Regions from separate parts of the Fundidesulfovibrio soli genome, predicted to be linked through region 1. Evidence: predicted binding sites of a transcription regulator. Region 1 holds the regulator's gene; each other region holds the start of a gene.

What was found. The regulator sigma-54, encoded in region 1, starts transcription at its own class of promoters, with help from an activator protein. The targets are predictions, from matches to a motif close to CTGGCACGGNNNNTGCTT.
Region 2: the regulator sigma-54 is predicted to act here: its motif matches at 1,213-1,230, upstream of MLE18_RS09295 (Fe-S-containing protein).
Region 3: the regulator sigma-54 is predicted to act here: its motif matches at 1,374-1,391, upstream of nifH (nitrogenase iron protein).

What each region holds. Positions count from the first base shown of each region.
Region 1 covers NZ_JAKZKW010000001.1:319,935-324,827, forward strand. The annotation lists gene rapZ (RNase adapter RapZ) at 2-889, opposite strand; gene MLE18_RS01560 (PTS sugar transporter subunit IIA) at 987-1,439, opposite strand; gene hpf (ribosome hibernation-promoting factor, HPF/YfiA family) at 1,439-1,978, opposite strand; gene rpoN (RNA polymerase factor sigma-54) at 2,017-3,462, opposite strand; gene MLE18_RS01575 (KdsC family phosphatase) at 3,578-4,120, opposite strand; gene MLE18_RS01580 (CTP synthase) at 4,120-4,893, opposite strand, start outside.
Region 2 covers NZ_JAKZKW010000008.1:69,283-74,175, forward strand. The annotation lists gene MLE18_RS09290 (ABC transporter permease) at 1-677, opposite strand, end outside; gene MLE18_RS09295 (Fe-S-containing protein) at 691-1,095, opposite strand; gene MLE18_RS09300 (hypothetical protein) at 1,390-1,965, shown strand; gene gltX (glutamate--tRNA ligase) at 2,105-3,487, shown strand; gene MLE18_RS09310 (glycerophosphodiester phosphodiesterase family protein) at 3,682-4,446, opposite strand; gene MLE18_RS09315 (Lcl C-terminal domain-containing protein) at 4,650-4,893, opposite strand, start outside.
Region 3 covers NZ_JAKZKW010000022.1:34,759-39,651, reverse strand. The annotation lists gene MLE18_RS15320 (P-II family nitrogen regulator) at 1-98, opposite strand, end outside; gene MLE18_RS15315 (P-II family nitrogen regulator) at 95-457, opposite strand; gene nifH (nitrogenase iron protein) at 500-1,324, opposite strand; gene MLE18_RS15305 (sulfite exporter TauE/SafE family protein) at 1,740-2,537, shown strand; gene MLE18_RS15300 (putative bifunctional diguanylate cyclase/phosphodiesterase) at 2,569-4,296, shown strand; gene MLE18_RS15295 (LeuA family protein) at 4,293-4,893, shown strand, end outside.

The sequences.
Region 1 (4,893 bases):
GTCAGCCTTTTTCGATATGCCGGTGTTCCAGGGAGACGGTGTATCCCTCCTTCCGCAATGTGTCAAAGAGGGCCTCGGCCGTGGCCACGGAGCGGTGCCTGCCGCCGGTGCAGCCCAGGGCGATGGTCAGCCGGTAGCGGCCTTCCTTGGCGTAGAGGGGGATCAAGCCGGAGAGGAAGTCGAGGAACTTGGGCAGGAAGAGGCTGCCCTCCTCGGATTTGAGCACGTAGTCGGCCACGGGGGCATCCTTGCCGGACATCTCCTTGAGCGAGGGCTCGAAATAGGGGTTGGGCAGGAAGCGCAGGTCGAAGAGCAGGTCGGATTCGGTTGGGAGGCCGTATTTAAACCCGAAGCTCATGATGTGCACCTTCATGTCCGGCCCCTTGCCCTCCAGGAACATCCATTTTTCGTGGAGCTGGCGGCGCAGGTCGTGGATGGAGAAGTCGGTGGTGTCCATCACCAGGTCGGCTGCCTCCCGCAGGGTTGCCATGCGGCGGCGTTCCTCCTCCACGGCCTCGCCCAGCCCGTAGCCTTCGGACTCGAAGGGATGCGGGCGGCGGGTGGTGGCGTAGCGGCGCATGATCTCCCGAGTGGAGGCCTCGGTGAAGATGATCTGCGGCGGGTTGCCGGAAGCCTTGAGGGTTTCGAGGGCGTCCAGCCAGTCGGAGTCGAAATCCGCCTGGCGCACGTCCATGCCCAGGGCAAGGCCCCGGTAGCGGTGCGCGGACTGTTCATCGAAGAGGGTGACGAGCTTGGGTATGAGCATGGCGGGCAGGCCGTCCACGCAGAAGTAGCCCATGTCTTCGAAAACGTTGATGGCGGTGGATTTTCCAGACCCGGACAGCCCGGTGATAACCACCACGGAAAGCCTGTTCGCGCCGGAGTCCATAGCGGCACGCTCCTTGTGAATGTGGAAGTCCCCGCCGCGCTCGGGGCGCGGCGGGGACGGACAGTAGCAGATTACCGGCGCAAGTACATGACGCTTATCAGGCGTGGCTGGTGAGCACCCGCCAGAGGCTCTCCCTGTCCGGGGCGTCGAGGAATGCCCCCCGGAAGCTCTCGTCCGAGAGCAGGCGCGAAATCTGCGCCAGGATGCGCAGATGCATTCCCGCAACGTGTTCGGGCGCCAGCACCAGGAAGAAGATGCGGCAGGGCTTGTGATCCAGGGCTTCGAAGTCGACCCCGCCGTTGCTGCGTCCGGCCACGATGACGATCTCCTTGAGGGAGTCCATCTTACCGTGGGGGATGGCCACAGCGTCGCCTATTCCGGTGGTGCCCAGGCTCTCGCGGTCCAGCAGGACCCGCAGGGCCTTCTGCGCGTCGATGTCCGGGAAGGCCTGCGCCACCGGGGCCACGAGCTCGGCGAGCACGTCGGGCTTGCTGTCGGCTGCGAGGCTGTCGAGCACGAAGTCCTTGCGGAGGTACTCGCCCAGGCGCATCAGTTGGATACTCCAGGGTCGATCAGGCCGAAGTCGCCGTTCTTGCGCTTGTAGATCACGTTGATGCGGTCCGTGTCGGCGTTCTGGAACACCAGGAACTCGAACTTCATGGCGGTGACCTGCTCGGCGGCCTCGTCAACGCTCATGGGCTTGGGGTTGTACTTATCGGACTCCTCGATGGCGTTGACCTTGCCCGCTTCGTCGAAGCTGACCACGCCCATGGTCACGGGGGCCTCGGGCTGCTTGCGGCGGTCCTTCATCTTCTCGCGCATCTTGCGGATCTGCGCTTCGAGCTTGTCGGTGATGAGGTCCACGGTGGAGTACATGTCGTCGGAGCGCTCATGGGCGGAGATGTGCATGACGTCGGCGTCCAGCAACACGTCGATGATCTGGCGGGTCTTCTCGACCATCAGGGTGACGACCATCTCGGCGTTGTCGGCGTTGCTCATGTATTTGGAAAGCTTCTCGAAACGCTTGCTGGCGTATTCGCGCAGGCCGGGAGAAGGTTCAAAATTCTTGAAGTGGAATGCGATGTTCATAGAGCCTCCAAGGTCTTACCGCATGGGGATGCGGGGTTTTAGAGAATTTCCTTGCGTTTGGACGACGATTCGATCCCCATGGCCATTCTGTACTTTGCCACAGTACGGCGTGCGATGTTGACTTGCAACTTCTGTTTGAGAATCTCGGCGATCTGCTCGTCGCTGATGGTCTTCTTGGAGTCCTCGGTGGCGATGAGCTGCTTGATGAGCGCCTTGACCGACTCGGAGCCGACGGAGGTGCCGTCGTCGAGTTCCAGTGAGGAGTTGAAGAAGAATTTGAGTTCGTAGATCCCGTGCGGAGTGGCTACGTACTTGCTCGTGGTGATGCGGCTCACGGTGGACTCGTGCATGCCGATGTCGTCGGCCACGTCCTTGAGGATCAAGGGTTTGAGCTTGGTCACGCCGTGCTCGAAAAAGCCTCTCTGAAATTTAACGATACTCTCCAGCACCTTGAACAGGGTCCGCTGGCGTTGATAGAGGCTCTTCATCAGCCACTGGGCGGAGCGCATCTTGTCCTGGAGGTAGTCCTTGTCGGAGCCCGAGGCGCCGCTGCCGCGGCTCATGTCCTCCATGTAGTAGGGAGACAGTTGGAGCTTGGGCAACCCATCTTCGTTGAGCACGATGATGAAGTCGTCCCCGTACTTGTACACGAAGGCGTCCGGGTTCACGTACACCGGCTCGGAAGAGCTGAAGTGCGAGCCGGGCATTGGGTCCAGCGATTGAATGATATCGAGGTATTGCCTGATATCCTCCAGGCTCAGCTTGAACTTCTTGGCCAGGGGCTTGTAGCGCTTCTTCTCCAGGTCTTCGAGGTGGTCGCTCACGATCTCGAGCAGGATGGGGTCCGTGTAGCCATAGACCTCCAGCTGCACCAGCAGGCACTCCTGCGGGGTGCGGGCAGCAACGCCCACGGGGTCGAAGCGCTGCAGCTTGTGGAGCACGGATTCCACCAGGGGCTCGTCCGCGCCGGTCTCCTGGGCGATCTCCTCAAGGGAGGAGCGGAAATAGCCCATATGATCCAGATTGCCGACGATGGCGTCGGCCACGGCCCGCTCCTGCTGGGTGAATTCGGAAAGATTGATCTGCCAGGAGAGGTGCCCCTCAAGGGAGGTCTTGGAGGTCAGCCTGGCCTCGAAGGAGAAGCCCTCTTCCGGGGCCTCGTACTCGCGCACCGTGGCCTGGCGGGAGGTGGAGGCGAAGTCGCCGATGTAGTCGTCCCACTCGGCGGTCTTGAGCAGCTCGCGCTGCATGGCGCCTTCATCGGTGGTGGCGTCGGGGGAATGGGAATCCTCGGCTATGGTCGGGGCGGGACGCTCATCCTCGACAAGCACCTCTTCCAGCAGCGGGTTCTCGAGCAGCTCCTGCTGCACGGTCTCCATCAGTTCCAGTCGGGACAACTGCAACAGCTTGATAGCCTGCTGCAGCTGGGGGGTCATCACCAGCTGCTGAGAGAGTTTGAGTTGCTGTCTGAGCTCCAGGGCCATCGGCCGGGTTTCCTCCTCGGTACGGAATATGACGGCTAGCAAGAAAAATGCCGAATATCCGCCGCGAAGGCTGCTTATGCACTAATTCCTGGCTTCACGCAAGATGTCCTGGGGATCAATCCTCCTGCGGGGTCAGGTTCGCGCCCCTGGCGGTCAGCAGCAGGCGCACCGCCTCGCGCACCGCGCCGCCCCCGCCGGGCCTGCGCGATATCCAGGCCGCCCGGCGCAGGGCCTCGGGCTGGGCATCGGCCGGAGCCATGGGCAGGCCCACCTTGGCCATGACCGGCAGGTCCAGCAGGTCGTCGCCCATGTAGGCCACATGGCGGAACTCAAGTCCTCGGACGCGCAGCATATCCTCCAGGATGGGGAGCTTGCGCCTGTGGCCGCCGTTGAATTCGGCCACTCCGAGCTCCTTGAGGCGGCGGCGGGCCTGGGCGTTGTCCAGGCCGCTGATCACAGCAACTTCAACGCCCGCATGCTGCAAGAGCTTGATGCCCAGGCCGTCGAGCACGCTGAAGCGCTTCAGCACGAGGCCGTCCGCGTCGTAGAGCACCCCGTTGTCGGTGAGCACCCCGTCCACATCCAGGACCAGGATGCGCGCGTCCCTGGCAAGGCGGAGCGCCCGGCTCGTCAAGCCGGGCCGGGCGCGCCTCCTCATCAAGCTTTGCGGCGGGCCTTGGCCGCGCGGATGAATTCCCTGAAGAGCGGATGCGGCTTCATGGGGCTGGAGTGGAACTCGGGATGGAACTGGCAGCCCAGGAACCACGGATGCTCGGGCAGCTCCACCATTTCCACCAGGGATTCGTCGGGCGACAGGCCGGAGAAGACCATGCCCTTCTCCTCCATGCGCGCGTAGTAGGCCTTGTTGAACTCGTAGCGGTGGCGGTGGCGCTCCTCGATCTGGGGCTTGCCGTAGGCCTCCATGGCCTTGGTCTCGGGCTTGACCACGCAGGGGTAGGCCCCCAGGCGCATGGTGCCGCCCATCTCGGAGTCGGCGTCGCGGCGCTCCAGCTTCTTGGTGCGGAAGTCGTACCACTCGCGCATCAGGTAGATGATGGGGTCGGGGTTCAAGCGGTTGAACTCCTCGGAGTTGGCCTCCGTGAGCCCCAGGACGTTGCGCGCGAACTCGATGCAGGCCAGCTGCATGCCAAGGCAGATGCCGAAGAAGGGCACCTTGTTCTCGCGGGCGTAGCGGATGGCGATGATCTTGCCCTCCACCCCGCGCGATCCGAAGCCGCCGGGCACGAGCACAGCGTCCAGCTCGCCCAGGCGCTCCACCACGTTCTCCTGGGTGATCTCCTCTGAGTTCACGTAGACCAGGTTGGCGCGGCAGTTGTTGGCCACACCGCCGTGGATCAGGGCCTCGTGCAGGCTCTTGTAGGCCTCCTTGAGGTCCACATACTTGCCCACGATGCCGATGGACACCTCGCC
Region 2 (4,893 bases), on a different contig from region 1:
ATGTCGTCGATGGGGCAGCCGGAGCACAGCGCGGCCACCTCGGCGAAGTGGATCTGGCCGGGCTTGCCCATGGCGGCCTGCAGGTCCTCGATGCCGGCGAAGATCACGTTGTCGTCCTCGGAGCCGGTCTGGGTCAGCAGGCCGGACACGGTGAAATCCCGTCCCTGCACCTGGAAACGGTCGCCCACCTTCAGGCCCAGGGTCGCGGCCGCGCGGGAGCCCACCAGCACCTCGCCCGGGGCCTCGGGCGTCTTGCCCTCGAATCCCCAGTAGTTCTTGATCATCAGCTCCTCGGGCCAGTCCACGCCGATGACGGCCGCGTGCTGCCCCTTGACCTCGGTCAGGGCGATGAACTTGGGCGCCACGGACGCGATGCGCTCGTGCAGCTCGATGGTGCGGACCTTGTCCACCTGTTCGCGGCTGAGGCTCTTCACGTCCAGGGAGACGTTGCCCAGGCTGAAGCCGCCGTAGCCCACGGCCAGGGTGTCCACCTTGGGCTGGAGCAGGATGTTGGCGCCGTAGGCGGTGAGCTTCTTCTCCATGGAGTCGCCCACGGCCTTGGACACGTAGTTGAGCGCCACCACGGAGCAGATGCCCGCGGCGAAGACCACGGTGAGCAGTGCCGTGCGCATGGTCTTGCGGCGCAGGGTTCGCAGAGGCAGGGTGAGCAGGTTCACGGGCGCTCCTTGGCTATTTGAAGTATTTGATGCCCTGGGCCAGGTCGGACTTCTGGATCACCACCTTGTCGCCCTCCACCTTGTTGGGCAGCGGATGCGGGTTGCAGCCGCCCTTGACCATGCCCACGCGGGTCACGGGGAATTTCATCCCGCAGTTGACGCAGACCATCACGTCGCCCGACTGCTTGTAGCCCTTCTTCTCGGGGAAACAGACGTCGCAGGCGTCCAGGGCGGAGCGCACGGAGCCGTCCGGGGCCTTGATCAAGAAGTACTTCACGGTGACGCCGTCCACGTCGAACTTGAAGAACTTGGCGGTGTCGCTGACGTCGGAGAGCGGGATGGTGACCGTGTCGTCGGCGGCGCGGGCGGCGGGGGCCAGGGCCAGAAGCAGGAGCAGGGGGAGAAGGATGCGTTTCACGAAAGATACCTCTCAGTATAGGATTTGCACGACGACCGGTTGCGGTGGCCCGGCCTGTGAACGTCGGAGAAGCAATGGGATAACCATTCTTTGTTCACAGTCAAAACGGACAAGATGAAGCAGGATTTGTGCCTGTGTCTAACTGTTCAAAATCGAAAAGTTTATTCTGAGGAGTGGTGTCAGTATGTGCAATATACTGCACAAGATAGGCCTTTGTGCAAGGCGGGACTCCGAGGGGAGGGGAGGCCTGAAATACAATAACCGTTGTGAGGTGGACCCAGGTGCGATATTGATGTGCGCAAAGAGTTGTCGGGTTTCGAGTTGCCGACGGGCGGTTATTGCCGCTTTGCTGATTTGAGCACCGTCGCCGCGCAAAGGAGCTTTTCGATGAAGAAGGCGTTGATGATCCTGGGTGGGTTGTTTCTGGCGGCGTTCGTGTTGGTTGGCGCGTTGTTCGCCTACATGGCTGTCGTGGGGCAGGGGCTGGACCAGGAAAGCAAAGCCTATGTTATGGAGACGGTTCCGGTGCTCTGTTCCGCTTTTGATCTGGAGACCTTCAAAAAACACGCAAGCCCGGAGCTTCTGAAAGCCGGCTCTCCCGAGGAATTGACCAAAATATTGATCTGGCTCAAGGGGCTTGGCCAATTCGGGCGGATTATCGAAGTAACTGGTGACGCCAATATTTCCTACATGCTTGGGAGCGGTAAAGTCGTAACGGCCAAATACAGGGCCAAGGTTGAGTTCGAGACAGGCCCGGCAACAATCCAGATCGTACTCGTAAAGCGCCACGATGGTTGGAAATACAGGCTGTTCACGATCAATTCCATGGCGCTCGTGCCGCAATCTGATCCAGCCCCCTCGCCCTCCTGAGCTGTCGGCGCGAAGGCCGCCCGCGCCCTTCGTTGACATCCGCCCACTGAAAGGCTTACCAGCCAGCCACCCCAAATTTTGGCAATCACGGGCCTATGTGGTGGGCTTTTCCCCGCATGGCGTCCGTTCTGGAGGCTTCATGAGCATCGTCACCCGTTTCGCCCCCAGCCCCACCGGACAGCTGCACATCGGCGGCGCGCGCACGGCAATCTTCAGCTGGCTGCTGGCCCGCCAGGCAGGCGGCCGTTTCCTGCTGCGCATCGAGGACACCGACACTGTCCGCTCCCAGGCCGCCTACACCGAGGGCATCCTGGCCTCCATGAAATGGCTCGGCCTTGATTGGGACGACGAGCCCATCTACCAGACCCAGCGCTTCGAGATTTACAACCAGTTCATCGACTCCATGATCGAGAACGGCACGGCCTACTGGTGCTCCTGCACCCCCGAAGAGGTGGAGGCCATGCGCGAGACCGCGCGCGCCAACGGCACCAAGCCCAAGTACGACGGGCGCTGCCGCGAGCGCGGCCTGGGCCCCGGCCCGGGGCGCGTGGTGCGCCTCAAGGCCCCCCTGGCCGGCACCACCATCATGGACGACCTGGTCCACGGCCCGGTGGCCTTCGACAACGCCGAGCTCGACGACATGATCCTGCGCCGCTCCGACAACACGCCCACCTACAACCTTGCCGTCGTGGTGGACGACGCCACCATGGGCATCACCCACGTGATCCGGGGCGACGACCACATCAACAACACTCCCAAGCAGATCATGATCTACAACGCCCTGGGCTTCCCCCTGCCCAAGTTCGGGCACGTGCCCATGATCCTCGGGCCGGACAAGAAGAAGCTCTCCAAGCGCCACGGCGCCACGGCGGTCTACGAGTACGAGGCCCAGGGCATCCTGCCCGAGGCCATGCTCAACTGCCTGGTGCGCCTGGGCTGGTCCTACGGCGACCAGGAGATCTTCAGCCGGGAGGAACTGCTGCGGCACTTCTCCATCGGCAGCCTGGGCAAGTCCGCCTCGGTGTTCGACAACGAGAAGCTGCTCTGGTTGAACCAGCACTATATCAAGGAAGCGGACCTGGACCGCCTGGCCGGGCTGCTGGCCGCGATCCTGGGCGAGAGGGGCTACGCCGGGCCGGATGCGGCCTATCTGAAGGCGTTCATCCCGCTTTTGCAGCCGCGCTCGCGCACCATGCTGGAGATGGCCGACCAGGCCGAGATGTTCGTGGCCGAGGAGCCCGCACTGGACGAGGCCGCGGGGTCCAAGTTCTTGACTGATGAGACCAAGCCGCATTTGGCCGAGATCGCCAAGATTTTCGAGACTGCGGACGACTTCAGGCAGGAGCCTCTGGAGGCCGCCGTGAAGGCCTATCTTGAGGGGAAAGAGCTGAAATTCAAGCTGGTCGCCCAGCCCCTGCGCGTGGCCCTCACCGGAAGAACCGCCAGCCCCGGCCTGTTCGAGATGGTGGAAGCCATGGGCAAGGAGCGGGTGCTGAAGCGGTTGAAGAGGGTGGCGGGGTAGCTGGCGAGTCCGGAAATCGGGTGGAGAGAGCGGGGCGCTGCCCCGCACCCCGCAAGGGGGCGTGGCCCCCTTGACCCGCAAATAGGGCGGAGTGGCGTCGGGGGTGCCCCCCGTCGAACTCACGCAAAATGCATGAAAAGGCCCGGACGGCATCGTCGCCCGGGCTTTTTCATTATATGCCAGGGTATCGGCACTTAGTCCTCCCCATCCTCCGGCTCCGCCATCCCGCCCTCGGGCCGCGCCTCCTCATAGATCGCATTGAACCCGTGCATCGCGCAGAACTTTCTCTGCTCCCGGTTGCGCGCAGTCCAGACCAGCACCGGCATCCTCTCCCGCATCCTCATGAGCCAGTTGAGCCGCCAGCCAGTCAGCATGGTGATGTCCACGGCCGCGAAGTGCGGCTGCGTCACGCAGTTCAGCAGCATGTTGCGATAGGCGAAGCTCCTGAGCGGGTGCCTCGCGGATTTGTCCGCATAGTCGTAGACAAGCTGTCCCCTCAGGAAATGCGGCCTGCGCCGCTTGAACCACAGCACCGAGAACGGGTTGAAGGCCTGCACCGCGAACGGGCCGCCGTAGCCGTCCAGCAGGGCGGCCACGCGTTCCTCCAACGGGCCTGGGGGCCCGTCGCCCTTGAGTTCCACCAGCAAGGGCGAGCGCCCGGCCACGAGGTCGAGCACCGTGGAGAACAGGGGGATCGCGTCGCCCGTGCCGAAGAGACGGAACCCGGAAATATCCGCATAGGAGCGCTCGCGCAGCAGCCCGTCCACGCCGCAGGCCCTCATCAGGCCCTTGTCGTGGAAGGCCACCACTTGGCCGTCCCCGGTCAGGCGAACGTCCAGTTCGATGGGCATGCCGGACTCCGCGCAACGCTCAAAGGCCGAGAGCGAATTCTCGGCCACGCTCACGTTGTCGTGCAGGCCCCGGTGGGCGATGGGGGCGTTTCTCAGCCAGTCGCGCATGGATTCTCGCAGGGTGATTGTCGGGCATCGGCACCATGCCTTCCCGACGACCCGAAGGCAACCGGCGCGCTTGGCTGGTAGCGCAGCCGGCAAACGGCAGGGCGGACGCTTCTATGACGGGGCGAAAAAGCCGGGGGAATCCAAACGAGAAAAAGGCCGGCACGCTCCCGCGCACCGGCCTTCATTCGTCAGGCTTCTGGATGCTACTGGGTCACAAGCAACAGCAGCGCTCCGGGCACACCCGCCATGGGCGTGTAGGTCCATCTGCCGCCGCGTACGCAGCGTGCGTATTGCTGGGGCGGGTCTTGCGTGACTTTCCAGTACCCGTCGGAAAGCCCGTCGCTGAATGATACCCGCCAGCCATAGGGCGAATAGGTGTTGTAGGTCGTGCTCGCCCAGAACAAGTTGGTGCTGGGGGTGAAAACGGCGGGCAGGACCGAGCCGGTG
Region 3 (4,893 bases), on a different contig from region 1:
GCCTCGTGGGCGAAGAAGGCCGCGATACCCGCGTCGGTCAACGCCTTCTTGGTCTGGTTCATCTTGTTCATGCGAACGATGGCGATGACTTCCTTCATGGCCTGGCCTCCCCGATGCTGGACAGGTCGGTCTCCTTCACGCCGGAGCTGATGGTGTACATCTCCTCCACGGGGGTGACGAAGATCTTGCCGTCGCCGAAGTTGCCCTTCCCGCCGGTGCGGGCGGAGTCAACGATGGTCTTGATCACGTAGTCCTTGTCCTTCTCGGACACGACCGTCATGATCTGGACCTTGGGAATCTCGTCGTAGGTCACTTCGCCGATCTTGATGCCGCGCTGCTTGCCGCGGCCGGCGACCGCGAGTTTGGTGGCTGCCGGGAAGCCGGCGTCCATGAGGGCGGCCATCACGTCGTCGGCCTTCTCGGGGCGGACGATGGAACGGATCATGATAAGGGACATGCTGCTTTCTCCTGTCTTGCTCTATGGTTGTTCCGTCGGCCGCTAGTTGGCGATGCCGAATTCCACCAGCAGGGATTCCAGCTCCTCGATGGGCAGCGGAGTCGGGATGACGAACTTCTGGTTGTCCTGGATCTTGGAGGCCAGGGCCAGATACTCGTTGGCCTGCGGGTGCTCGGGCGAGAAATCGATGACGGTCTTGCGGTTGAGCTCGGCGCGCTGCACCTGGTTCTCGCGGGGGACGAAGTGGATCATCTGGGTGCCGAGGCGGTCGGCCAGGGCGGTGATCAGGTCCAGCTCGCGGTCGACCTTGCGGGAGTTGCAGATCAGCCCGCCCAGGCGCACGCCGCCGGCTTCGGCGAACTTCACGATGCCCTTGCAGATGTTGTTGGCGGCGTACATGGCCATCATCTCGCCGGAGACGACGATGTAGATCTCCTGGGCCTTGCCTTCACGGATGGGCATGGCGAAACCGCCGCAGACGACGTCGCCGAGAACGTCGTAGAAGACGTAGTCGAGCTGCTTGTCGTCGGTGTAGGCGCCCAGCTGCTCGAGCAGGTTGATGGAGGTGATGATGCCGCGGCCGGCGCAGCCGACGCCGGGCTCGGGGCCGCCGGACTCGGTGCACATGGTGCCCTTGAAGCCGGGCTTCAGGATGTCTTCGAGTTCCACGTCCTCGCCTTCCTCACGAAGGGTGTCGAGCACGGTCTTCTGCTGCAGGCCGCCGAGGAGCAGGCGGGTGGAGTCGGCCTTGGGGTCGCAGCCCACGACCATGACCTTCTTGCCCAGCGTGGCCAAACCGGCCACGGTGTTCTGGGTGGTGGTGGACTTGCCGATGCCGCCTTTGCCGTAAATTGCGATCTTTCTCATGACAAACCTCCGAAAGGGGATGGGGTCGAGTTGAAATACGCAAGGCATAAGGCAAGCGCCGTGCCAAAAACAGGATGTTTTTTGCAAATTTGGTAAAATCGTTAGCTGGGGCGGGCTGCGGGGAGTTCGGCCAAAGCTGGCAGATAGTGGCTCGCAGAGATGTCGCGCCAAGATGTTTCAAAATAGTTTACAATTTTGTTCTCCTTTTTGTAAGATCAGTGCCCACTGGTGTCGGCTCTCTCCGGAAAACCGGGGGCGAGCGAAAGACCGACGGGGCGGCCCTGGCCCGGTTTCAGCCGGGAGAGCCTGACGGCGCTCGATATCGCCCGGCGGGGATTGTCGACATCGGCGGCAAAAGCCAGTAGTCCTGGCCCAGCGGCGCCCTGCGCCGCAATTTTTCGATCTGGAGTATCCGATGGTTACGTACTGGCTGCTGTACGCCTTCGCTGGCGCCGTGGCGGGAGTCCTGGCCGGGCTCCTGGGCGTCGGAGGCGGCATTGTCATCGTCCCCGTTCTGTCCGTGCTCTTCACCATGCAGGGCATGCCACAAGAGTACATGATGCAGATGGCCCTGGGCACCTCGCTCGCCTCCATCATGTTCACCTCCGTTTCCAGCATGCGCGCCCACCACAGGCACGGCGCCGTGCGCTGGAACGTGGTCAAGGCCATCTCCCCCGGCATCATCGTGGGCACCCTGGCGGGCAGCTGGCTGGCCTCCATCCTCTCCAGCGGGTTCCTCAAGGGCTTCTTCGTCTTCTTCCTCTACTACGTCTCCTTCCAGATGTTCTTGAACATCAAGCCCAAGCCCACCCGCGAGATACCCGACACCAAGGGCATCTTCGGGGTGGGTTCCGGCATCGGCGTCATCTCCGCCCTGGTGGGCATCGGCGGCGGCACCCTCTCCGTGCCGTTCATGACCTGGTGCAACATCCCCATGCACCAGGCCGTGGGCACCTCGGCGGCCATCGGTTTCCCCATCGCCCTGGCCGGCACCGTGGGCTACATCTTCGGCGGCCTGGGCAAGGCGGGCCTGCCCGACGCCACCCTGGGCTTCATCTACATCCCCGCGCTGATCGGGCTGGTGGTCTGCAGCATGCTCACGGCCCCCACCGGCGCGAAGATCGCCCACAAGCTGCCCGTGGCCAAGCTCAAGAAGGTCTTCGCGGTCTTCCTGTTCATCATGGCCACTCGCATGCTGCTGCAATTCTTCTAACCGGCAGGCCCGACGGCAAAGGCTGGAGTACATGGATTCCCCATATCCCAGGTTCTCGCAGGACGAGATCCTGCGTCTTCTGCACACCGTGCTCGGGGTCTGCCGCGAGGGCGTCTCCGTCACGGCCCCGGACGGCAGCATCGAGTGGGTTAACCCCGCATTCACGACCATCACCGGCTACGAGGCCGGTGAGGTCGTGGGCCACAACCCGCGCGTGCTGAAATCCGACCGCCACGACGACGCATTCTACGCCGACATGTGGCGCACCCTGGCCGAGAAGGGCCACTGGTCCGGCGAAATCTGGAACCGCCGCAAGTCCGGCGAGGCCTACCCCGAGTGGCTGGCCATCACCGCCGTGCGAGACGGCTCGGGCGCGCTCCAGCGCTATGTGGCCGTGTTCCACGACCTGACGGACATCAAGCGCGACAAGGACCTGATCCGCCGGCAGACCTACCACGACGCCCTGACCAACCTGCCCAACCGCTTCCTCTTCCAGGACCGCCTGGGCGTGGCCCTGCGCAACAGAGCCAACGACGGGAGCCTGCTGGGCGTGATCTGCCTGGACCTCGACCGCTTCCGGGCCGTCAACGACAGTCTGGGGCACAGGGCCGGGGACCAGCTCCTGGCGGAGGTCGCCCGCAGGCTGACCCCGCTTTTGCGACAGGCCGACACCCTCTCCCGCTACGGGGGCGACACCTTCTACATGCTGCTCACCGGGCTGCGCGACCCGGAGGACGCCGCCCACGTGGCGGGCCGCATCCTGACCAGCCTGGCCGCGCCGCTCGAGATCATGGGCCAGGAGCTGCGCATCTCGGCCAGCGTGGGCATCGCCATCTCCCCCAACGACGGCGCGGACCCGGGCCAGCTCATGCGCAACGCCGAGATCGCCATGTACACCTCCAAGCGCTCCGGCCCCAGCGGCTACGCCTTCTTCACGGAGGACCTGGGCGACAAGGTGCTGCGCGCCCTGCAGATGGAGAACGACCTGCGCAAGGCCCTGGCCCGGGAGGAGTTCAGCGTGCACTACCAGCCCAAGGTGGACCTGGCCTCGGGGGCCATCCAGGGCATGGAGGCCCTGGTGCGCTGGCACCGCTCCGACGGGACCATGGTCTCGCCGGCCGAATTCATCCCCCTGGCCGAGGAGACCGGCCTCATCGTCCCCCTGGGCGAGCTCGTGCTGGAGCTGGCCTGCAGGCAGGCCCGCATCTGGGCCGACGAGGGCCACGCCCACCTGAAGCTGGCCGTGAACCTCTCCGCCCGGCAGCTGGAGCAGCCCAACCTGGTGGATACGGTGATGGCCATCCTGGAGCGCACGGGCCTGCCGCCCGCCAGCCTGGAGCTGGAGGTGACCGAGAGCCTGTTCCTCACCGGATTCGAGCAGGCCCACAGCCGCCTCTCCGCCCTGACCGTCATGGGCATCACCGTGGCCCTGGACGACTTCGGCACGGGCTACTCGTCGCTGAGCTACCTCAAGCGGCTGCCCATCTCCACGCTCAAGATAGACAGATCCTTCATCGGTGGCCTGCCCGGCGACCCGGAGGACGCGGCCATCGTCAACTCGGTGGTCTCCATCGCCAGGAACCTGGGCCTGGAAGTGGTTGCGGAAGGCGTGGAGACGCAGGCGCAGCTGGATTTCCTGAAATCGCTGGGCTGCGGCGGCGGCTTCCAGGGCTATCTCTTCTCCCGGCCGGTGCCCGCCCGCGACTTCGCCAAGCTCCTGGTAAGGGAAGCCCGCAGGGCTGAGGGCGGGACGCCGTGAAGCTTATCGACTCCACCTTGCGCGAAGGCGAGCAGTGCTTCGGGGTCTATTTCCGCCCGGAGCAGAAGGCCGACATCCTGGAGCGGCTCTGCCGCCTTGGCGTGGACGAGCTGGAGCTTGGCGTGGCCGGGCGCGACGAGAGCCTGGCCGCCCTGCTGGCGCTGGCCCGCGCCCGCGACGGCGCCCCGCCCGTTTCGGTGTGGACTGCCTGCCGCCGCGACGCCATCGAGACGGCCGCCCCCCTGGGCGCGGACTGGCTGCACATGGGCCTGCCCGTCTCGGCCGCGCACATGCGCACCCGCCTGAAGATGGAGGAGGACCAGCTCCTGGAGCACCTGGCCCGCCACGTGGCCCTGGCCGGGGAGCTGGGCGCGGCCCGGGTCTCCGTGGGCCTGGAGGACGCCTCACGCGCCGACCCGGACTTCCTGATGCGCGCGGCGCTGGCCGCCCAGTCGGCAGGGGCCGCGCGGGTGCGGCTCTCCGACACGGTGGGGGTCTGGAATCCGCTTTCGGTGGCCGAGGCCGTGGCCCGGCTCAAGGCGGGGGTGAACATCGCCGTGGGCGTGCACTGCCACGACGATTTCGGGCTGGGCACGG